Regions from separate parts of the Streptomyces sp. NPDC097107 genome, predicted to be linked through region 3. Evidence: riboswitches for the same ligand, from Rfam matches in the RefSeq annotation. Region 3 holds a riboswitch; each other region holds the start of a gene.
What was found. Region 3 has a riboswitch for cyclic di-AMP ahead of ACIQ1J_RS16095 (C40 family peptidase). Riboswitches for the same ligand answer to the same signal wherever they lie in the genome.
Positions count from the first base shown of each region.

Region 1: another riboswitch for cyclic di-AMP. It lies ahead of ACIQ1J_RS13245 (M23 family metallopeptidase); the one in region 3 lies ahead of ACIQ1J_RS16095 (C40 family peptidase).
Region 2: another riboswitch for cyclic di-AMP. It lies ahead of ACIQ1J_RS12395 (transglycosylase family protein); the one in region 3 lies ahead of ACIQ1J_RS16095 (C40 family peptidase).

Region 1 is NZ_JBIWEF010000005.1:113,903-117,164, forward strand. It holds gene ACIQ1J_RS13235 (M16 family metallopeptidase) at 1-315, shown strand, start outside; gene ACIQ1J_RS13240 (M16 family metallopeptidase) at 312-1,700, shown strand; cyclic di-AMP (ydaO/yuaA leader) riboswitch at 1,892-2,054, shown strand; gene ACIQ1J_RS13245 (M23 family metallopeptidase) at 2,067-2,831, shown strand; gene ACIQ1J_RS13250 (GntR family transcriptional regulator) at 3,031-3,262, shown strand, end outside.
Region 2 is NZ_JBIWEF010000004.1:496,236-499,497, forward strand. It holds gene ACIQ1J_RS12385 (cytochrome P450) at 1-228, shown strand, start outside; gene ACIQ1J_RS12390 (transglycosylase family protein) at 372-1,388, shown strand; cyclic di-AMP (ydaO/yuaA leader) riboswitch at 1,572-1,738, shown strand; gene ACIQ1J_RS12395 (transglycosylase family protein) at 1,742-2,464, shown strand; gene eno (phosphopyruvate hydratase) at 2,721-3,262, shown strand, end outside.
Region 3 is NZ_JBIWEF010000006.1:142,172-145,433, reverse strand. It holds gene ACIQ1J_RS16110 (VOC family protein) at 55-423, shown strand; gene ACIQ1J_RS16105 (ATP-dependent Clp protease proteolytic subunit) at 579-1,214, shown strand; gene ACIQ1J_RS16100 (hypothetical protein) at 1,222-1,530, shown strand; cyclic di-AMP (ydaO/yuaA leader) riboswitch at 1,900-2,044, shown strand; gene ACIQ1J_RS16095 (C40 family peptidase) at 2,048-2,521, shown strand; gene ACIQ1J_RS16090 (ATP-binding protein) at 2,612-3,103, opposite strand.

The DNA of each region.
Region 1 (3,262 bases), on a different contig from region 3:
GCCCGGTTCGCCGAGGAGGGCCCGACGGCCGAGGAGATGGAGCGCGCCCAGGCCCAGTTGGAGCGCGAGTGGCTGGACCGCCTCGGCACGGTCGCGGGCCGCGCCGACGAACTGTGCCGGTACGCCGTCCTGTTCGGCGACCCGCAGCTGGCCCTGACCGCCGTGCAGCGGGTGCTGGAGGTGACGGCCGAGGAGGTCCAGGAGGTCGCCAAGGCCCGCCTGCGCCCCGACAACCGCGCGGTGCTCGTCTACGAGCCGACCGCCCCCGCCGACGAGAACGACGCCACCGACGAGAACGAGGAGGCGGCCAAGTGACCGAGCTCGCCACCATGGAATTCCACAACCGGCCGCAGGCCGGCGAGCCCAGGCCGTGGGCGTTCCCGGCCCCCGAGCGCGGCAGCCTCGACAACGGCCTCACCGTGCTGCGCTGTCATCGCCCCGGCCAGCAGGTCGTCGCCGTGGAGGTGCTTCTCGACGCCCCCCTGGACGCCGAGCCGGCCGGCCTCGACGGTGTCGCCACGATCATGGCGCGCGCCTTCTCCGAGGGCACCGACAAGCACTCCGCCGAGGATTTCGCCGCCGAGCTCGAGCGCTGCGGTGCCACCCTCGACGCACACGCCGACCACCCCGGCGTCCGGCTGAGCCTGGAGGTGCCGGCCTCACGGCTGGCCAAGGCCCTGGGCCTGGTCGCCGACGCGCTCAGGGCGCCCGCGTTCGCGGACGGCGAGGTCGAACGGCTGGTCCGCAACCGGCTCGACGAGATCCCGCACGAGCTGGCCAACCCTTCGCGCCGCGCGGCCAAGGAACTCTCCAAGGAGCTGTTCCCGGCCGGGACGCGTATGTCGCGCCCGCGCCAGGGCACCGAGGAGACGGTCGCGAGCATCGACTCGGCGGCCGTACGCGCCTTCTACGAGAAGCACGTCCGACCCGCCACCGCCACCGCCGTGGTCGTCGGCGACCTCACCGGCGTCGACCTCGACGCGCTGCTCGGCGAGACGCTGGGCGCGTGGACCGGCTCCGCGGCCGAGGCGCGTCCCGTACCCCCGGTGAGCGCCGACGACACCGGCCGGGTCGTCATCGTGGACCGGCCCGGTGCCGTCCAGACGCAGTTGCTGATCGGCCGCACCGGCGCCGACCGGCACGACCGCGTGTGGCCCGCGCAGGTACTCGGCACCTACTGCCTCGGCGGGACCCTCACCTCGCGCCTGGACCGCGTCCTGCGCGAGGAGAAGGGCTACACCTACGGCGTACGGGCGTTCGGGCAGGTCATGCGCTCCGCGCCCGACGGCACGGGCGCCGCGATGCTCGCCATCAGCGGCTCCGTGGACACTCCCAACACCGGTCCCGCCCTGGACGACCTGTGGACGGTGCTGCGCACGCTCGCAGCGGAGGGTCTCACCGACGCCGAGCGTGACGTCGCCGTGCAGAACCTGGTGGGCGTGGCGCCGCTGAAGTACGAGACGGCGGCGGCCGTGGCGAGCACGCTGGCCGACCAGGTCGAGCAGCACCTGCCCGACGACTACCAGGCCACGCTCTACCGCCAACTCGCCTCCACGGGCACCGTGGAGGCCACGGCGGCGGTCGTGAACGCCTTCCCGGTGAACCGTCTGGTGACGGTCCTCGTCGGCGACGCGGCGCAGATCAAGGAGCCCGTCGAGGCCCTCGGCATCGGTGAAGTCACCGTGGTGGCGGCCGATTAGCGGCACACACGCGCGGCGGCCCTGGTGACCGGAGTGTCACCAGGGCCGCCTTTTGTCCGGATTGAGGGAAAGGCTGCCTGTCTGCCCTGTGGCGTGCGCTACAAAAGGCTTGTTGCGTTTGAGGATTGAACACAGCCGCGTTTAGCGTCATCCGGGCTGTTCGTCAGGCAGTGCGCCGCACCCGCGGCACCGGACAGTCATCGCCGAGTCCCCGTACGGCGCGAGCCAGGGGAGCCGGGGACCCACCGCAGTCCCTGGGGTGAATCGGGCGCCCGCGCGCAGCGAGGGGGTCCGTAGGAGACCTTCCACCTCCGAACCCGTCAGCTAACCCGGTAGGCGAGAGGGAAGGAAAGGACCAGCCTCTACATGGCGTTCACGCGCGCCACCGGGAAGCACCGTCGTCCCAGCCGGGTGCACCGCACCACCGCCCGCGCGGCGGGTGTCGCGGCCCTCGCCACCACCGGCGTCGTCGGCACCCTCGCGGCTCCGGCGCTCGCCGCCGAGCCCCGGGCGGAGCAGAGCGGACTCACCCCGGTCATCACCATCGGCGACTCCATAGCCGACGAGATCGACGCCCAGGCCACCGCGCAGGAGCAGGCGGCCCTGCACGCCGCCGCCCGTGAGGCGGCCCAGGAGGCCGCGCGCGAGCGGGCGGCCGAGGCGGCCAAGGAGGCGCGCGAGGCCAAGGAGCGCGCCGCGCGGGAGGCGGAGCGCAAGCGCCTCAACACCTTCGTGCCGCCGATCACCGCCTCCTACGTCTCCACCGCCTACCAGGCCGGCAGCTCGCTGTGGTCCTCCGGCAGTCACACCGGCATCGACTTCCACGCCTCCAGCGGCACGTCCGTGCACGCGGTCGGCGTCGGCACCGTCGTCGAGGCCGGCTGGGGCGGGGCCTACGGCAACCAGGTCGTGATCAAGATGCACGACGGCACGTACACGCAGTACGGCCACCTGTCGTCCATCGGCGTCTCGGTCGGCCAGGCGGTCACCCCCGGGCAGCAGATCGGCCTGTCCGGCGCCACCGGCAACGTCACCGGACCGCACCTGCACTTCGAGGCCCGTACGAGTTCCGAGTACGGATCGGACCTGGACCCCGTCGCCTACCTCCGCTCCCACGGTGTGAACGTCTGACGACGGACGGTACGGCATCCGAAAGCCCCGGCTCCCCGAGCCGGGGCTTTCGGACTTCTTTTCCCTCGGTGGAAGTGTCGCTGGCCAAAAAATATCCATGAAATCCGCCCTGCCGTCGGAATATGCGCTTGATTGGCCTAGAGTCACTGAGCACACGTCAATCGTCGACGTTTCACGGGGATTAAGGCGGAGGTCGGGCATGCGTATTCCGGCGCACTCGGTGTGCACGGCGATCCGGGACGACATCGTCACCGGCGTCCACGGACGCGGCAGTCGGCTCACCGAGGAACTCCTGGCCCGCCGCTACGGCGTCTCCCGCGTCCCTGTCCGTGAGGCCCTGCGCACGCTGCAGGCCGAAGGCTTCGTGGTGACGAGGCGGCACGCGGGCGCGTGCGTCGCGGAACCCACCGAGCAGGAGGCCGCCGACCTGC
Region 2 (3,262 bases), on a different contig from region 3:
TACGGCCACGGCATCCACTACTGCCTCGGTGCCCCGCTCGCCCGCCTGGAGGGGCAGACCGCCCTCGCCACACTGCTCACGCGCTTCCCGGACCTGCGCCTCGCCGCGGACCCGGCCGAACTGCGCTGGCGCGGCGGGCTCATCATGCGAGGTCTGCGCACCTTGCCCGTGTCGTTCACACCCGTACCGTCGGCGGCGGGCAACGAATCGTCGCCGACGCAAAAGTGACACGCGCTCAACTCTGTGATCTTCACGTGATCTGCGCGGCATGAACTTGTGACAAGCGATCATCTGCCTATACGTTCACGAACCAGCGTGGCGCCGAGCATCACCCGCCGCGCGGTCCCCGCTGTCTCGTGAAAGGTCGTCGCATGCTCTCCGGGAACGGTCGTCACCGCCGCCCCCGCCAGGCTCCCGCCCTGGTCGTCGCAGCCGGAGTGACCGGCTCCGCCATCGCGATCCCGCTTCTCGGCGCCACCGGCGCCCACGCGGCCGACGGGGCGAGCTGGGACCGCGTCGCCGAGTGCGAGACCGGCGGCGCCTGGAGCCAGAACAGCGGCAACGGGTACTACGGCGGCCTGCAGCTCTCCCAGGACGTCTGGGAGCGGTACGGCGGCACCGAGTACGCGCCGAGCGCCGACCAGGCCAGTCGCTCCCAGCAGATAAGAGTCGCCGAGAAGCTGCACGCGGACCAGGGCATCGCCGCCTGGCCGACCTGCGCCCTGCTCGCGGGCATGGGCAACGACCCGGCTCCCACGGACGGCGGAACCGGTTCGACGGGTGACGGCACGTCGGAGGAGCCGGCAGCGCCGGAGACGCCGGAGACTCCCGAGCCGTCCGGCACGACCGAGTCGCCGGAGCCCACCTCCGAGACGTCCGCTTCGTCCCCTTCGCCGTCTTCGCCCCCCACCTCTGACGCCACGTCGGACAGTGGGGGCGATTCGACCAAGTCCGACACATCCCCTGAAGCCGAGCCCACGGGCAGCGCCGGCTCCCAGGGTTCCGACGCTTCGCCCACGGCCTCTCCGGAGACCGGCGAAACGGACAAGGCGGGGCAGAGTGCCGGGGATTCGGCGCTCACCGACACCGGGGACTCCGGCGCGGGCAAGCACCGCGGCGACAGTGCGGACGAGGGTGCGGCGGACGGTCGTGCGGGCGAGTCGTCGGGGCGGCACGCCTCGCGGGGTGAGGGCGAGTCGCGAGAGGCCGCGGACGGCTCGTACACCGTCCGTTCCGGCGACAGCCTCTGGGGCATCGCCGACTCCCTTGAGCTCGACGGCGGGTGGCGCTCGCTCTATGTCGGCAACAAGCAGGTCGTCGGCACCGACCCGGACCACATCCTGCCCGGTCAGACACTCACGGTCACGGGCGAATCGGGCGAAAAGTAGGGGCAGTTCGCGTCACGGTTCGAGACCGTATGTCCGTTTTGGATCACGTGAGAGATAGGTCTCAGAAGCCGTGATCGTCTTTGAAAATCCGCGGAGCGCGTGTCTACGGTCATGACCGCTCGCCATCGCGGGCCCCGGCTGCCGCAACGCCGAATCCTGCCAGCGGCCGTCCGGGAACAGTCGTCGCGTCAAGCGCCGAAGGCAGGAGCGGGGGACCCAAGGTAAGTGCCGCACCGGGCAGTTGAGCCGGAGCGGCTAGGGGTTAAGCCGAGTTCCGCGAGGAACCCGGCCGGGCAACTCAACCGGCCCGAACCCGACAGCTCACCTCGCAGGCGTCGGTGAGGGGATCAACCATGCTGTTTTCCGGCAAGGGCAAGCACCGCCGTCCGTCCAAGGCCACCCGTGTCATCGCCGTCGCCGGCGTCACCGGTGCCGCCGTCGCCGCCCCGCTGATGGCGGCCGGCAACGCCTCCGCCGCCACCGCGTCCGAGTGGGACGCCGTCGCCCAGTGCGAGTCCGGCGGCAACTGGTCCATCAACACCGGCAACGGTTACTACGGCGGTCTGCAGTTCTCCGCCTCCACCTGGGCCGGCTACGGCGGCACGCAGTACGCCGCCACCGCCGACCAGGCCAGCAAGGCGCAGCAGATCGAGATCGCCGAGAAGGTGCTCGCGGGCCAGGGCAAGGGTGCCTGGCCGGTCTGCGGCACCGGCCTGTCGGGCGCCGCGTACACCGGTGGCGGCTCCGAGAGCCAGGACAGCGGCTCCTCGCAGAGCGAGAGCGGCGGCTCCACCGCCGACCGCTCCACCGAGCAGAAGGCCTCCCGCTCCGACGAGCGCCCGGCCGCCGAGCCGAAGGCCGAGAAGCCGGCCGAGAAGAAGACCGTCACCACCCCGACCGGCAAGAAGGTCGAGAAGGGCGACGGCGAGTACAAGGTCGTCAAGGGCGACACCCTCAGCTCGATCGCCGAGGAGCACGACGTCAAGGGCGGCTGGGCCAAGGTGTTCAAGCTGAACGACGACATCGTCGACGACGCCGACCTGATCTACCCGGGCCAGCAGCTGCACCTGAAGTAAGCAGCAGCCCCCTGCTCCCGTCCCGGTGCGTGTTCCCCCGTACGCACCGGGACGGGTTTTTCACGCCACGATGCCGCCCCGGTTTCCGGAAACGTCTTTGTTCCGTTCGGAAACAATTTACTCTCGGTTCTGTCCAGCGGGTGGGCGATCGGCTGGCCGATCGCCCGGAGCCGGTTAGGCTCGGTCCCGCAGAGCCGCTGCGGTCCTGTGGACCCGCGCGTCACACCGAAGCGTCACATTGAAGAAGGAGATGCTCGTGCCGTCCATCGACGTCGTCGTAGCCCGGGAAATCCTGGACTCCCGAGGCAACCCCACGGTCGAGGTCGAGGTCGGCCTCGACGACGGCAGCACGGGTCGTGCCGCCGTCCCGTCCGGCGCCTCCACCGGTGCCTTCGAGGCCATCGAACTCCGTGACGGCGATGCCGGCCGTTACCTGGGCAAGGGTGTCGAGAAGGCCGTCCTCGCCGTCATCGAGCAGATCGGCCCGGAGCTGGTCGGCTACGACGCCACCGAGCAGCGCCTGATCGACCAGGCCATGTTCGACCTGGACGCCACCGACAACAAGGGCTCGCTGGGCGCCAACGCCATCCTCGGTGTCTCGCTGGCCGTCGCGCACGCCGCCTCCGAGGCCAGCGACCTGCCGCTCTTCCGCTACCTGGGCGGCCCGAACGCGCACCTGCTGCCGGTGCCGATGATGAACATCCTGAACGGCGGGTCGCACGCCGACTCGAACGTGGACATCCAGGAGTTCATGATCGCCCCGATCGGTGCGGAGTCCTTCTCCGAGGCCCTGCGCTG
Region 3 (3,262 bases):
GGACGACGATGGAGACGGGGGCGAGCACAGCCCACCGGCCCCGGGAGGTACCCCATGGCAGGCGAACCGTCCTTCTTCGAACTCGGCGTGGCCGATCCCGAGCGCGGGCGCGTCTTCTACGGCAGCCTGTTCGACTGGACTCTCGAAGCCGGTCCCACGGGGAGCGGGTTCTCCATCGGCACCGGCGGTGTGCCGGGCGGCCTGCACGGCGGTGACGCGGGAGCCTCCCCGTACGTCTTCTTCCGGGTCGACGACCTGGACGCCGCCGTGGCCAGGGTGCGGAAACTGGGCGGCTCGCTCCAGGACCTCGGCGATGAGGGCGGGGAGGACGCGGAGTCGGTCGCCCGGTTCGGCCGGTCCGCGCTGTGCCGGGACGACCAGGGCTCCTCCTTCGGCCTGCACGAGCCGCCGAACGGGGGATGAAACGCGGGCGCCCCGCGGATCCCCCTACGGTTCGCTTCCGCCGCCGGCGAACGCGCGATCCCCGCGACTCCCCACCTCGCGCAACGTACGTCCTGTACATTTTCCACAGGAGGCAGTGCAGCCGATCACGGTTCTGCCACGAGGAGGGGTTCGCCATGACCCGACCGTCCGCCCGTCACGTCCTGCCCGAGTTCACCGAGCGCACGAGTGCCGGGAGCCGGACGACGGACCCGTACTCGAAGCTGCTGGAGGAGCGGATCGTCTTCCTCGGGACACCGGTCGACGACACCTCCGCGAACGACGTGATGGCGCAGTTCATGTATCTCGAACACCAGGCCCCGGACCGGGACATCACGCTCTGCATCAACTCGCCCGGCGGCTCCTTCACCGCGATGACGGCGATCTACGACACCATGCGCTACGTCGCCTGCGACGTGGAGACGACCTGCCTCGGGCAGGCTGGGACGTCCGCCGCGGTCCTGCTGGCGGCGGGCACGCCCGGCAAACGCGCCGTCCTGCCGGGCGCACGGGTGGTCATCCACCAGCCCGCGCTCACCGAGCCGGTGGAGGGGCAGGCGAGCGACCTGGCCATCCAGGCCGACGAGTTGGTCCGCGTCCGTGCCCGCCTGGAGCGGATCCTCGTACGGCACACGGGCCGCAGTCCCGAGCAGGTGAGCGCGGACATCGAGCGGGACACCGTCCTGGACGCGCAGCAGGCCCTGGAGTACGGCCTGGTGGACCGGGTGGTGCCCAGCCGCCGGATCACGTCCCCGGCACCCGGCGCGAGGTGATCCGGCGATGCTGCCACCGGAACTGCCGCCCCTGCCCGCCCTGACCCGCGCCGAGGCCGAGCTGATCGACCGGTACCTGGACGTCGTCGACCTGCTCGGGCGTATCAACCCCGCGCAGGAGGGCGACACCTATCGCGGGCTGCGGGCCGCCCAGGCGCTGGTCGGTAAGGCGGCCGCCCTGCGTGACGCGCTGGCGCTGATGCACCGGCGGCGCGAGACCGAGTTGCACGCCACCACCCTGGCCCGGGCGCTGCGCGTGCTGGACGGTGAACGGCGGACGGCGCGAGTCGGTCTTCCGCCCCGTTCCGGCCGTTGAGGCACCCGAGTCGAAACGGACCAAACGGCTTACCGCCTTTCGGCGTAGGGAAACCTCCGGATTCCGACCGGCCGAGCTTGCGCGACCCGCGTGTCCGGACAGCGTAATGAGCCGCTGCGTCGCTGGTCCCGGGGTGGTCACCACGTCCACCGGCCGGTCGAACACAGAGGTGTCCACCCGAACGGGTGAGTGGTGAGTAACAACACAAAGGGCACGTTCCGTTGGGATTTTCCCATGGGGCGAGACAAGATCCGTGACTGACGGCAAGCCCCCGCCGCAGCGGCGGGGCGGTCCGGGCGGACGCCGAGTCCTGCCGCCGCCCGGACGACCGGTCGACAGGAGTGGATCGGCAGGAGTGGAGGACCCGAGCACGACGGGTCGCCGGAACGGTCGTCTCCGCGAGAGACGCGCCGGGCCGAGCAGCCCTTGGGGTGAAGCCGCACTCGTGCGGCCGGGCAACTTCGCCAGCCCGAATCCGACAGGTCATCCTTCACAGGCGGCTGACGAAGGGTTGCGCATGTCCGCGCTCAATCGTGTCCCGTCGCTGATGGCCCGTGCCGGTACGGCCTCGGCCCTCACCCTCGCCGCCGTGGGCGGTTCCGTAGCGGTTCCCGGCGTCGCCTCCGAGGCGGCCGCGGCGAGCCATGCGACGAAGGCCCTGACGATCGCTGCCTCCAAGAAAGGCGCGCCATACAAATGGGGCGCCGTCGGACCAAGCAGGTTCGACTGCTCGGGGCTGACGCTGTACTCGTTCAAGAAGGCCGGCAAGAAGCTGCCACGCACCGCCGCCCAGCAGTACAACAAGACCCGTCACATCTCCGCCAAGAACCGCAAGACCGGGGACCTGGTGTTCTTCCACTCGGGCCGCAGCATCTACCACGTCGGCATCTACGCCGGGAAGGGCAAAATCTGGCACGCCCCGAAGACCGGGGACGTGGTACGTCTGCAGAAGATCTGGACCGGCAGCGTCTGGTACGGCCGGGTCAAGTAGCCCGCCCGAGGGGGTGACGGCGTCCCCAGCCGCCGTCACCCGCTCGGGTGCGCGGTATGCGCCTGCGGCGCGCCAGGGACCGTCGGCGATTCACCGCCGCGGCTCCTGGTTTCCCACGGCCTGCCCGACGGCCGTGGCCGGTTCGGCGGGCACCGCACCGCCCGGCGGCGCCCAGGGCAGTTCGATGGAGACGGTCTTGCCGCCCTCGCGCGTGGGCCGCACTCTCAACTTGCCGCCGCACTCCGCCGTCAGCCAGCGGATGATCACCATCCCTCGGCCGTTGTCCTGCTGGACGGCGGCGGGCAGGCGCTTGGGAAACCGCGGATGGCTGTCGGTGACGCCGATGCGCAGCCGCTCGTCACGGTCGAGCACGAGGTCCACGGTGAAGGTGGGTGACTGTCCGAACGTGTGCTGGACCGCGTTGGTCGTCAGCTCCGACACGATGAGCCGGACGGTTTCGGACACGTCGGTGTCCGGCGGCAGGCCCCACTCCGCCAGTGTGCCGACCGCATAGGTACGCGCGGCGGCCACCGAGGCGGGATCGCTCGGCAGAGTGACGGATGCTTCCAGATGGTCTGCCATGGCGACGTCGTCCCTTTCCCACGGGACCGCAGCCGGACACGGAGCGGATGGTTCGAGTACGGTCCCGGACTGGTGCTTCGCCGCCAGACTGCCATCACCAGGCCGGTGCAGGGCGGCGATCCACCAAGATATGCATATATCTGTCGCTCAAAGCGGTGA